Regions from separate parts of the Stenotrophomonas sp. YJH_SMC_48-3 genome, predicted to be linked through region 2. Evidence: predicted binding sites of a transcription regulator. Region 2 holds the regulator's gene; the other holds the start of a gene.

Region 1 (5,807 bases), on a different contig from region 2:
ACGAATACAACGGCAAGCGCACCGAGTACGCGCCGCTGGACGCGCAGGGCTGGGAAGAATGCACCCCGGTGTACCTGGAGTTCCCGGGCTGGAGCGAGAACACCCATGGCATCACCCAGTGGGACGACCTGCCGCCGGCCGCACGCGCCTACCTGCGTTCGCTGGAAGAGCTGGCCGGCTGCCCGATCAGCATCGTCTCCACCGGCCCGGACCGCGACCACACCATGGTCCTGCAGGATCCGTTTGCCTGAGTGAGAGACCGGTAGCGCTGGGCCCTGCCTGGCGTCGCAGAAGGAAGAAGCCCCGCGAACGCGGGGCTTTTTCGTTACTGTGTCGCCAGTCCAGTGCCGGCAAGGAAGCGAAGCGATGACCAGGATGCCAGCGTGAAAGGCGAGACCGTGGTGCGGATCACCCTGTGGGTGTTGTGGAGCCTGTGGGGCGTCGCCTGCGTGGTGCTGGCGCTGGGCGCCATCGCCAATCATCTGGCCTCGCGCACCCAGACCCTGCCGCTGCTGCTGAGCCCGGGCGCGACGGCTGAGGTGACGGTCTACCGCCTCATCGATGACCCACTGCGGCTGCGACTGCGGTATGCCGCGGACGGTACTGAGGCTGACCCTGAAGTGCTGCTGCGCATCGATACTCCCACCGATCATGGAGACTTCCGCGCAGAAGAGCGTTCGGGAGTGGCCGGGCAGGGCATCAACCGCAGACTGGCATCGGTTGAATCCAGCGGCCTCATGGCGTCCTACTTTGGTTATGGCCGCGGCGATGCATTGCCACGTGGCCGTTCATGGCTGCGGGTAACCGTGCTGGAGGTGGACCCTGCGCTCGAGGGGCGCGCGGCAGACATCGAGCTGCAGCCACCCTTGGATCTACTGAAGCTGACCGACCTGGACTACGTCTGGCTGTGGCCGTTCTTCTTCTGGAAGGTGGCGGCGATGTTCCTGCTGATTCCGGGGGCTGCCTTGGCAGTGTTCACGTTCACCTTGCGGCGCTGGCAGCGCCGCACTCCCGCGAGGTAGTGCCAGACCCAGTGTGGTGGCACTCATGGATCACCGGAAACTTGCCCGAGAGGGGTAGGATCATGCCCATACCGGGTAACAGCCCGCCGGTCCTTCTGCGCTGACGTCAAAGGGCGGTTCAATTCAGCCGCATCGACCTGCCGTTCGTCTTCATGCGCGGGTGGAGCGTCGCTGCAGTGCGCGCGGCACGGTTGGTTGCGGAGAATCCAGTCTCTACGCGACCACGGCGCTTCATCGGTCTGAACAGGATCTTGTCGCTTTTCACCTTAAATCAACACGGGACGACAGGCGGGAGTCTGCCGGGGATCGCCGCGTGCCAATGGCTGCCGCCACGCATGGCGTCTTGCATGCAGCTTGCGCTGGCGGAGACTCGTCGCCAGCAACATGATGGATGACTACCGTGCGGGTCCTGCACGGTATCTGCCTGCCAATTAGGAGCAATCACATGGGCGCATGGGGACACGGTTCATTTGATAATGACGATGCCTGCGATCTGGCCTGCGATCTGACGGAATGCACGGATCTCTCGATAGTGGAGGAAGCGCTGCGCGCGGCTATCAACCCCAATGATTACCTAGAGGCACCTGAAGCGGGCAGGGCGGTCGCGGCTGCAGAGGTGGTGCTGGCACTGTTGGGCCAGCCGACGGCTGCCATTGCCGAGGAAGAAGCGTTACTCGCTTGGGTCAAGGCATGCAATCAGGTGCCATCGTCAGCGATGTTGTTGCTTGCACAACTCGCTGTCCAGCGTGTACAGGCCGAGGACTGTGAACTGCGGGAATTGAAAGAGGAATCCGACTCGTTGGACGAATGGATGGCCGAAGTGAACAGGCTGCAGGAAGGCCTGCGCGCCGCATGCAGCGTGATCGGCTGACGCGTCAGCGTCCGGCTGCTCGCAGCAATGGGTAGGGGTTGATCGATTCCCCCTTCCACCACTGCCTCTCCGGCCCCAGCACGTGTACCTCAAAATGCAGATGCGGCGCGTCGGCACTGGCGTTGCCGGTGCTGCCTACATAACCGATCACCTCGCCGCGCTTGATCACCTGCTTCTCGGCCAGGCCATCGGCGTAGCGCTGCAGGTGCGCGTAGTAGTAGCACCAATGCCCGCTGGGCTCGAACTGGTAGATCGTCAGTCCACCGCGCTCGCTGTCGAACAGTTTTTCCACCGTGCCATCGGCCACCGCCAGTACCGGCGTACCTGCATCGGCCATGATGTCGATGGCATCGTGTACGCGGCCCTCGCTGCGTGCATCGGTGAAGGTATCGCGCAGCTGCGAGGCCAGGATGCCCTGCACGGGCAGCAGCAGGCCGGACGGTGCACCGGCAGCCTGCGCGGCCGGCGGCGCGGTGGAGGCGGGTGGGGCTGTCGCGCCTGGCGCTACCGGTTCCGTCACCGGCGCGGCGGCCACCGTCGATGGCGCTTCCGGCAGCGCGTCGGTCACCGGCTCATCCATATCGCGGTGCAGCCACCAACCTGCACCCAATCCCAGCAGAACACCCAGCACGATCAGCTGCGAAAGACGCATCGGCTCACTCCTGCATCACCACGGGCACCGAAGTATCCACCGCATCGGCCACGCGCAGCGCATCCCAGTTGGTCATGCGCACGCAGCCATGCGACTCGGTCTTGCCGACATGGCCGGGCTCGGGCGTGCCATGCAGGCCGTAGTGTGGCTTGGACAGGTCGATCCAGACCCGTCCGACCGGATTGTTCGGGCCAGGCGGCAGCGTCGCCTTCTTTTCGCCCTTGCGCGCATCCCAGAACAGCTTCGGGTTGTAGTGGAACGGCGGGTCGCGATACACGCCGAGAATCTTCCATTCGCCGATCGGCAGCGGATCGTGCTGGCTGCCGGATGAGACAGGCACCTGTGCGATCACTTTGCCCTGCGCATCCAGCAATTGAAGTGTGGAGTCGGACTTGTCGACCACGATCTTCGCCGCCTTCGGCAAGGCCCCCGTTCCGATGTTGGGCACCTGGATGCGGCTGCCGGCCTTGGCCAGATCGACGCCGGGATTGAGTGCCTTCAGCAGCTCAGGGGAGGCGTGGAAGCGCTCGCCCAGGCCTTCTTCCACGCTGCTGAAGCCCAGCGACTTCAGCTTGGCCTGTGCGGCGGGCCCTTTCGGTATGGGCTGGAACGGGCCGGCAACATCTTCAGCCGTGAGCGTGTAGCTTGCCAGCGGCGTGATCGTATCGGCCTGCAGGGCCTTCCAGGTAGCGTCATCCAGTTCACCCGTTACGCTCAGCCCATGCGCCGCCTGGAAGCCCGACACCGCGCGCCGCTGGTTGCTGCCCACTTCGCCATCGATCGGGCCGGGGGAAAAATTCGCGCGATCCAGCAGCACCTGGGCGTGCAGGACAGAGCGGGGTGCGGTGTCCGGTCCTGCCTTCTCGGCAATGGGGGCAGGCAGGCCAGGCGGCGGCGCCTGCGCGAAGGCAGGTGATGCCAGCAGCGAGAGAGCGAGCAGGGCGGATCGGGGCATGGGTAACGGCATCGGGGACTCCAGCAGGGAACGCCACCACCTTGCCCGCAGACGGCGCCGAGCCACCGTGAAAGGGATCTGATGCCCGCATGAGCAGGCATGTCATTGCGGCCGGTTTGCACCGGCAGGTGCCACTGGGACGGGGACTCACCAAGGTGAACAGTGGCCGACGCCATTGGTGGATGGCGATCAAGATTGCCTGCCGTGCCGCCGATAAGGGCGCATCCCCCCGTTTTGGATACCCCCATGAACTACTTGAGGAACGTCAGGGTTGCCTGGCGTCTTGGGCTGGGCTTTGGCCTGTTGCTGCTGCTGGTTGCCGCCGTGGTGGCCACCGGCGCCACTGCCAGTGTCGTGCAGAAGCGCGCGATGCAGCAGGTGGTCGAGGTCAGCGTGGCCAAGGTGCGCCTGTTGTCGCAGATGCTTGATGCCAACAACCAGATGATGGTGGTGCGCCGCGAGATGCTGATCCGCCAGGGTGATCACCGCACCAGCGACGAGAAGCGCATTGCTGATCTCGTCAAGCGCTACGAGGCCAGCTGGAGCGCCTACCAGGCGCTGCCCAGTGACGCCGAAGGCAAGGCCATCGCTGAAACCATCGCCGCCAAGCGAGCCGTTGCTCGCCCGCTCAACAAGCAGACCAGCGAACTGATGGAGCAGGGCGATTATCCCGGTGCCGTGGCGCTGACCCTGGGCCCGGTGCAGGACGCCGCCAACGGCTGGAACAAGGCGCTGTCCGATGGCGTGGACTTCGAGGAGAAGGAAAGCCGTGAGGCTGCCGCCGAGGCGATCCGCCTGGGCGAGCGCAGCCTGCTGCAGTTGCTGGTGCTGGGCGGCGTTGCGCTGCTTGCTGGCATCGGCGCCTCGGTGATGATCGGCCGCAGCCTGACCGGTCCGCTGGCGCGCGCGGTGAACCTGGCCGAGCGCCTGTCCAAGGGGCAGCTGGACCAGGAGTTCCGCCTCGGTGGCCGCGACGAGCTGACCCAGCTGGGTGAGGCGATGGCCAGCGTGCGCCAGAGTGTGCAGGCGGCGATCGGCGCGCAGTTGCAGATGGCGGAACAGCACGAGGCCGGCGCAATCCGCTATCGCATGGACGCCAGTGCGTTCCCCGGCGATTTCGGCCGCATGGTGCAGGCCACCAACAGCCTGGTCGAATCGCACGTGCAGGTGGAACTGCTGATGGCTGAAGTAATGCAGCGTTACGCCATCGGTGACCTCAGCCGCGACCTGCCGGACTATCCGGGCGAAAAGGGCACGTTGACCCGCACCCTGGCCGCGGTGAAGCAGAGCCTGATGGCGATCAACGCGCAGATCGATGAACTGGCCCGTGCCGCACGCGCCGGCGATTTCAGCATGCGTGGCGATGCCGGGGCCTTCCAGTACCAGTTCAAGACGATGGTCGAGCACCTCAACGGCATGATGGCCAGTTCGCAGGCCAGCATCGCCGATGTTTCCGACGTGCTGCGCGCGATCTCGCATGGCGACCTGACCGCACGCATGGAGGGCGAGTACGAAGGCGTGTTCGCGCGCATGCGCGACGATGCCAACACCACCACCGCGCAGCTGACCGGCATCGTCCGCGGCATCCAGGTGGCTGCCGACAGCATCAACAACGCGGCGCAGGAACTGGCCGCTGGCAACAACGACCTGTCGCGCCGAACCGAGCAGCAGGCGGCCAATCTGGAAGAAGCGGCCGCGTCGATGGAGGAGCTGACCTCCACCGTACGCCAGAACGCCGAACTGGCGCGTCAGGCCGACAGCGAAGCGCACGCTGCCGGCGCCGCCGTGCGCGAGACCGAGCAGGCGATGGCACAGATGGCATCGGTGATGGGCGAAATCGATCAGTCCTCGGCGCGCATCTCGGAAATCTCCACGGTGATCGACGGCATCGCGTTCCAGACCAACATCCTGGCGCTGAATGCTGCAGTGGAAGCCGCGCGCGCGGGCGAGCAGGGGCGTGGCTTTGCGGTGGTCGCCAGCGAGGTGCGTACGCTCGCGCAGCGTGCCGGTGTCGCCGCCAAGGAAATCAAGGAGCTGATCGAAGACGCCGCTGCAAAGGTGAAGAGTGGCCTGGCCGTCACTGTTGAATCGGAAGCCGCGATCGCCCGCGTGGCCCAGGCCAGCTCGCGCACCACCCAGCTGATGAGCGACATCGCAGCGGCCAGCAAGGAACAGGCCGCCGGCATCGAGCAGGTCAACCAGGTGGTGGTGCAGATGGACCAGGTGACCCAGCAGAACGCTGCGCTGGTGGAAGAAGCCACTGCCGCCAGCCGCGCGCTGGAGGAACAGGCGCATGCACTGACCACG
Region 2 (5,807 bases):
CCACCCCGACCGCGAGCTCGCGCTGGACCCGGGCAGCGCGCTGGGCACGCTGGAAGGCATCGCCGGCAAGGACCCCGCCTTCGGCCTCGATGCCACCTGGATCCAACCGCACCAGCGTGCCCAGGCCGAAACGCTGGGCTACACGGTGGTCGACCCGGCCACCGTGGTCGCCACCCACCTTTCGCACCTGATCCGCGAGCACGCACCTGAGTTGCTCGGCCATGAGGAAGTGCAACACCTGCTGGCCAACCTGGCCAAGAGCGCGCCCAAGCTCGTCGAAGATCTGACGCCGAAGGCGCTGCCGCTGTCGGCGGTGGTGCGCGTGCTGCAGAACCTGCTGGTCGAGCGCATTCCGATCCGCCAGCTGCGCAAGATCGCCGAGGCACTGGTCGAACATGCCCCCAGCAGCCAGGACCCGGCCGTGCTGACCGCCGCCGTGCGCACCGCCCTGGGCCGCTTCATCGTGCAGGAGATCGCCGGAATGTCGGCGGAGCTGCCGGTGTTCACCCTCAACCCGCAATTGGAACGTGTCTTGCAGGAGTCCACGCAGGGCAACGGCGCCGCGCTGGAACCCGGACTCGCTGAGCGACTGCACCAGAGCCTGGCCGAATGTGTCAGCAAGCAGGAAGCCCGCAACGAGCCCGCGGTCGTGCTGGTACCTGGCCCGGTGCGCGCCGCGCTGGCACGCCTGGTCCGCCACAGCGTTCCGTCGCTGTCGGTCCTGGCCTACAGCGAGGTGCCGGAGGACAAGCGCCTGAAGCTGGTCGGAACGATCAGCTGACGCCGCCCGCCGACGCGCCAGAAAACAGACACCACCTTCGAACCAACGCAACAGACAGATACCAAGGGGAACCCGCACCGTGCAGACCACCGACCACCCGAGTTCCCCGGCCGCCACTCCGCCGTCTTCGCCTCGTGACCACAGCATGAAAATCAAACGATTCGTCGCCGCCGACATGCGTTCGGCCATGAACCTGGTGCGCAAGGAACATGGTCCTGATGCCGTGATCCTGTCCAACCGCCGGATCGAGGAAGGCATCGAGATCGTCGCCGCCGCCAACTACGATGAAAGCGCCGTGCAGCGTGCGCTGGAAGCCTCGCGCCGCGACGTGGCGCCGCCGCCGGCGCCCAAACCGCGCACCGCCGCCGATGCGGTGATCGCCGCCGTCACCCGCCGTCGCAGCGCCACCCCGGCACCGGAGCCGGTCGCCGCCACCACCTCGGCGGTGGCCGCCCTCGCCCGCGCCGCGGTCGGCGCCACCGGCCGCACCCTGGACAGCGCCGACGAGATCGTGCCGACCCGCGGCAGCACAGGCTTTGCGGCCACCCTCGCGCGTGCCGCCGTCAACCAACCGGCGCTGCCGGAACAGATCTTCGCGCCGTTCGCCGAGGCCATCGTTGCACCGGCCGCCGCCGTGCCGGCCAACCGCGCCCGCTTCCAGATCGATCCGCCGCACGAGGCGCATCACGAAAGCGTGGCGCCGGCCGTGCAGCCGCCGCCGCTGCCGACCGCTGCCGTCGCCGACGCGCAGCCGGCCAGCGCCGCCAGCGAACCGGCGTTGGCCGATGCCATTGTCGAAACCGCGCCGGCCCCCACCCTGGCTGCGGCTCCGGTGCTGACGGTGGTCGCCCAGGACGACGCCGAGATCCGCCAGTTGCGCCAGGAAGTGGCCGGCATGCGCCAGGTGATCGAGCGCGAGATGAACCGCTTCACCGACGAGCGCCTGCGCGGCTGCCCGGTGCGCGCCACCGCGTTGGACCTGATGGACGAATATGGCTTCGATGCCGGCCTGGCCCGCGACGTGGCCATGCAGATCCCGCTGGAGACCGAAGCCCATCGTGGCCGCGGCCTGATGCTGGGGCTGATCTCGCGCAAGCTTCCGATCGCCCCGGTCGACCCGCTGGAAGAAGGCGGCGTGATCGCCCTGGTCGGCCCGACCGGCGCCGGCAAGACCACCACCATCGCCAAGCTGGCCTCGCGATTCGCCGAGAAGCACGCGCCGCGTGACGTCGCCCTGGTCACCACCGATACCGCCCGCATCGGCGCCCGCGAGCAGCTCTACGGCTACGGCCGCCAGCTCGGCATCGCGGTGCACGAGGCCAACAGCGGCACCGACCTGGACCAGCTGCTGGAACGCCTGAAGGACTACAAGCTGGTGCTGATCGACACCGCCGGGCTGGGCCCGCGCGACCGCGCGCTGGCCGCCCAGCTGCAGTGGCTGCGTGCCGCCCGCCAGGTGCGCACCCTGCTGGTGCTGCCGGCCAATACCAGCTTCGGCGACATGGACGAGGTGGTCCGCCGCTTCGGCGCCGCCAACCTGCAGGGTCTGGTGCTGAGCAAGCTGGACGAGACCGGCCGCTTCGGCAACGCCCTGTCTGTGGCCGTGGACCATGCCCTGCCGATCACCTGGGTGACCGATGGCCAGGACGTCCCGGAGGACCTGCACCGGGCCAGTGCAGCCAATCTCGTACTTCGCCTTGAAGATTTGCGCCGAGCGGCCGATATGCCCTGCAACCCGGAGTTGAACCATGCCGTCGCGTGAGTACGCCAAGCTGACCAAGACCTTCCCGCTGTCGGCCACCCGCAGCGAGCCGCTCGGCCCTGTGCGCACCATCGCGGTGACCGGCGGCAAGGGCGGCGTGGGCAAGACCAACGTCTCGGCCAACCTGGCTGTGGCGCTGGCGGGCATGGGCAAGCGCACGCTGCTGCTGGACGCCGACCTGGGCCTGGCCAACATCGACGTGATCCTGGGCTTGAACCCCACCTTTACGCTGGCCGACCTGGTGGCCGGCCGCTGCTCGCTGGACGACGTCATCGTCGAAGGCCCGAACGGCGTGCTGGTGGTCCCGGCCGCGTCCGGTCGCCGCCACATGGCCGAGCTGGCCCCGGCCGAGCACGTCGGCCTGGTGAACGTGTTCTCCGAACTGGAACGCGAACTGGACATCATGGTGGTGGACACCGCCGCCGGCATCACCGATGGCGTGCTGACCTTCTGCCAGGCCGCGCAGGACACCGTGGTGGTGGTCTGTGACGAACCGGCCTCGATCACCGACGCCTACGCACTGATCAAGGTGCTGTCGCGCGAGCGCGGCGTGGACCGCATCCAGGTGGTGGCCAACATGGTGCGCGACCCCAACGAGGGCCGCGTGCTGTACGAAAAGCTGACCCGGGTCTGCGAGAAATTCCTCGCCGATGTCTCGCTGAACTATCTGGGCTGTGTGCCGCAGGATGATTGGCTGCGCCTGTCGGTGCAGCGCCAGCAACCGGTGGTAAAGGCCTACCCGTCCAGCCCAGCCGCGCTGGCGATCACCGAGATCGCGCGCCGCACCGCACGCTGGCAGGCGCCGACCGAACCGCGTGGCGGCGTCGAGTTCTTCCTCGAGCGCATTCTCAAGCAGCGCGGGGTGGCCGCATGAAAGGCGCAGCCCAGTACCGGGAGGTCCAGCGCTCGGCGGCCAACGAGGTCATCTCCCAGCACTCGGACCTGGTGCGGCGCATCGCCCACCACTTGGCCGCACGCCTGCCGGCGAGCGTGGAGGTGGACGACCTGATCCAGGCCGGCATGATGGGGCTGATCGAAGCGTCGCGCAGCTACGACGCCGACCAGGGCGCCTCGTTCGAGACCTACGCCTCGATCCGCATCCGCGGTTCGATGATCGACGAGATCCGCCGTGGCGACTGGGTGCCGCGCTCGGTGCATCGCCGCGCACGCGACGCCGCTGCCACCATCCGCCGCCTGGAACAGAGCACCGGCCGTGCCGCCAGCGCCACCGAAGTGGCCGCCGCGATGGAGATGCCGCTGCCCGAATACCTGCGGCTGATGGAAGACGCCGCGCGTGGCCAGGTGCTGAGCCTGGAGTCACGCATCGAGGACCAGGGCGAGCTGGATACCGTCGCCCAGGGCGGCCCGACGCCGCAGCAGGTGCTGGAGCGCGGCGAGTTCGGCCGCGAGCTGGGCAAGGCCATCGGCCACCTGCCCGAGCGCGAACAGCTGGTGCTCTCGCTCTATTACGAGCAGGAACTGAACCTGAAGGAGATCGGCGCGGTGCTCGGCGTGAGCGAGTCGCGGGTCTGCCAGATCCACGGCCAGGCCGTGCTGCGCCTGCGTGGACGATTGAAGATTTTCGAGGCGGCCGACGCCGGCCTGGAAGAGTGAACATGCCCGAGGCGGCTGCCCCCGGCCACCCGGAATGAACAACAAAGGAACTCTGCTTTGAACAAGAACATGCGCATCCTGATCGTCGACGACTTCTCGACCATGCGTCGCATCGTCAAGAACCTGCTGGGCGATCTTGGCTTCACCAATACCGCCGAAGCCGAGGACGGGCATGCCGCGCTGTCGCTGCTGCAGAGCCAGTCGTTCGATTTCGTCGTCACCGACTGGAACATGCCGGTGATGACCGGCATCGAGCTGCTCAAGGCGATCCGCGCCGATGCCAAGCTGAAGACCCTGCCAGTGCTGATGGTCACTGCCGAAGCCAAGCGCGAACAGATCATCGAAGCCGCCCAGAACGGCGTGAACGGCTACATCATCAAGCCCTTCACCGCGCAGACGCTGGAAGAGAAGCTCGGCAAGATCTTCGAACGCCTGGCGGCCAGCGCCTGATGGATACCACGGTCGACAAGAACGCCCTGGCCCTGCGCCTGCAGGAAGCCCTGGACGCACTGGAGTCCGGTGACGAAGCTGCCTGGCGGCAACGCATCGACGGACTGGTCGCGCTGCGCACGCAGCCGATGATGAGCGGCCTGTCGCGGCTGGCCCGCGAGCTGGGACAGGCGCTGGGTGAACTGCCGACCGTGCCCAGCGAGGCCGGTGAGCTGGATGACGCCTGCGCGCGCCTGGACCACGTGGTGGCGATGACCGAACAGGCCACCCACCGTACCCTGGACCTGGCCGAGGAATGCCGCAGCCTGACCGAACAGCTGCGTGCCGAAGGCCTGCAGCCAGGCCAGGACGCGCAGCTCGAGCGCATCCGCCACAACCTGACCGAGATCGCCCTGACCCAGAGCTACCAGGACCTGACCGGGCAGATCATCCGTCGCGTGGTCGGCATCGTCCGCCGCGTGCACGAGGGCTTCGGCGCACTCGGCCTGCCGCCGGAACAGCATCGCACCGACCCGGCACTGGCCGGGCCGGCACTGAAGGGACTGGACCGCCACGCGGTCTCGCAGAACGACGCCGACGACCTGTTGTCGGATCTGGGGCTGTAAGCATGAGCGCGGTATCCGACGACATCACTGCCGATTTCATCATCGAGGCGCAGGAGATCCTGGACCGCCTCGGCGAACAGCTGGTGTCGCTGGAGCAGGCACCGCAGGACAGCGACCAGCTCAATGCGGTGTTCCGCGGCTACCACACGCTCAAGGGCGGCGCCGGCTTCCTCGGCGTCACTGCCATGGTCGAGCTGTGCCACGCCGCTGAGGAGGCGCTGGGCGCGGCGCGCGCCGGCCAGGCCGTGCTGCAGGCCCACCACTTCGACGCGGCCCAGCAATCACTGGATTACCTGCAGTCGATGCTGGACGCCGTGTCGTCCGGCACCGAGCCGGGCTATGCGCCGCCGGACCTGATCGCCCAGTTCGACGTGCACGGGGGTGCCGTGGCTGCGCCCGCCGCCGCCGCAGCACCCGCCGCGGGGGGCAGCGACCTGATCACCGACGACGAATTCGAGGCGCTGCTCGACCAGCTGCACGGTGGCAATGCTCCGACTGCGATCGCGCCGGCAAAAAAAGCCGACGACGGCCTGATCAGCGAGGACGAGTTCGAAGCCCTGCTCGACCAGTTGCACGGTGGCGCCGCACCGGGTGC

The links. Region 2 encodes FliA, which starts transcription of late flagellar genes. Its sites were predicted from a motif close to TAAAGTTTNNCNNNCNNNGGCCGATAA; they were not measured.
Region 1: AC5P65_RS05550 (methyl-accepting chemotaxis protein) is a predicted target of FliA. The motif match lies at 3,691-3,717, and genes of this name have one in related genera.

The regions. Positions count from the first base shown of each region.
Region 1 covers NZ_JCAFSQ010000003.1:98,147-103,953, forward strand. The annotation lists gene AC5P65_RS05525 (adenylosuccinate synthase) at 1-251, shown strand, start outside; gene AC5P65_RS05530 (hypothetical protein) at 384-1,022, shown strand; gene AC5P65_RS05535 (DUF4259 domain-containing protein) at 1,468-1,893, shown strand; gene AC5P65_RS05540 (M23 family metallopeptidase) at 1,898-2,545, opposite strand; gene AC5P65_RS05545 (L,D-transpeptidase family protein) at 2,550-3,512, opposite strand; gene AC5P65_RS05550 (methyl-accepting chemotaxis protein) at 3,747-5,807, shown strand, end outside.
Region 2 covers NZ_JCAFSQ010000005.1:9,868-15,674, reverse strand. The annotation lists gene flhA (flagellar biosynthesis protein FlhA) at 1-781, shown strand, start outside; gene flhF (flagellar biosynthesis GTPase FlhF) at 927-2,543, shown strand; gene AC5P65_RS09305 (MinD/ParA family ATP-binding protein) at 2,530-3,417, shown strand; gene AC5P65_RS09300 (RNA polymerase sigma factor FliA) at 3,414-4,157, shown strand; gene cheY (chemotaxis response regulator CheY) at 4,215-4,607, shown strand; gene AC5P65_RS09290 (protein phosphatase CheZ) at 4,607-5,212, shown strand; gene AC5P65_RS09285 (chemotaxis protein CheA) at 5,215-5,807, shown strand, end outside.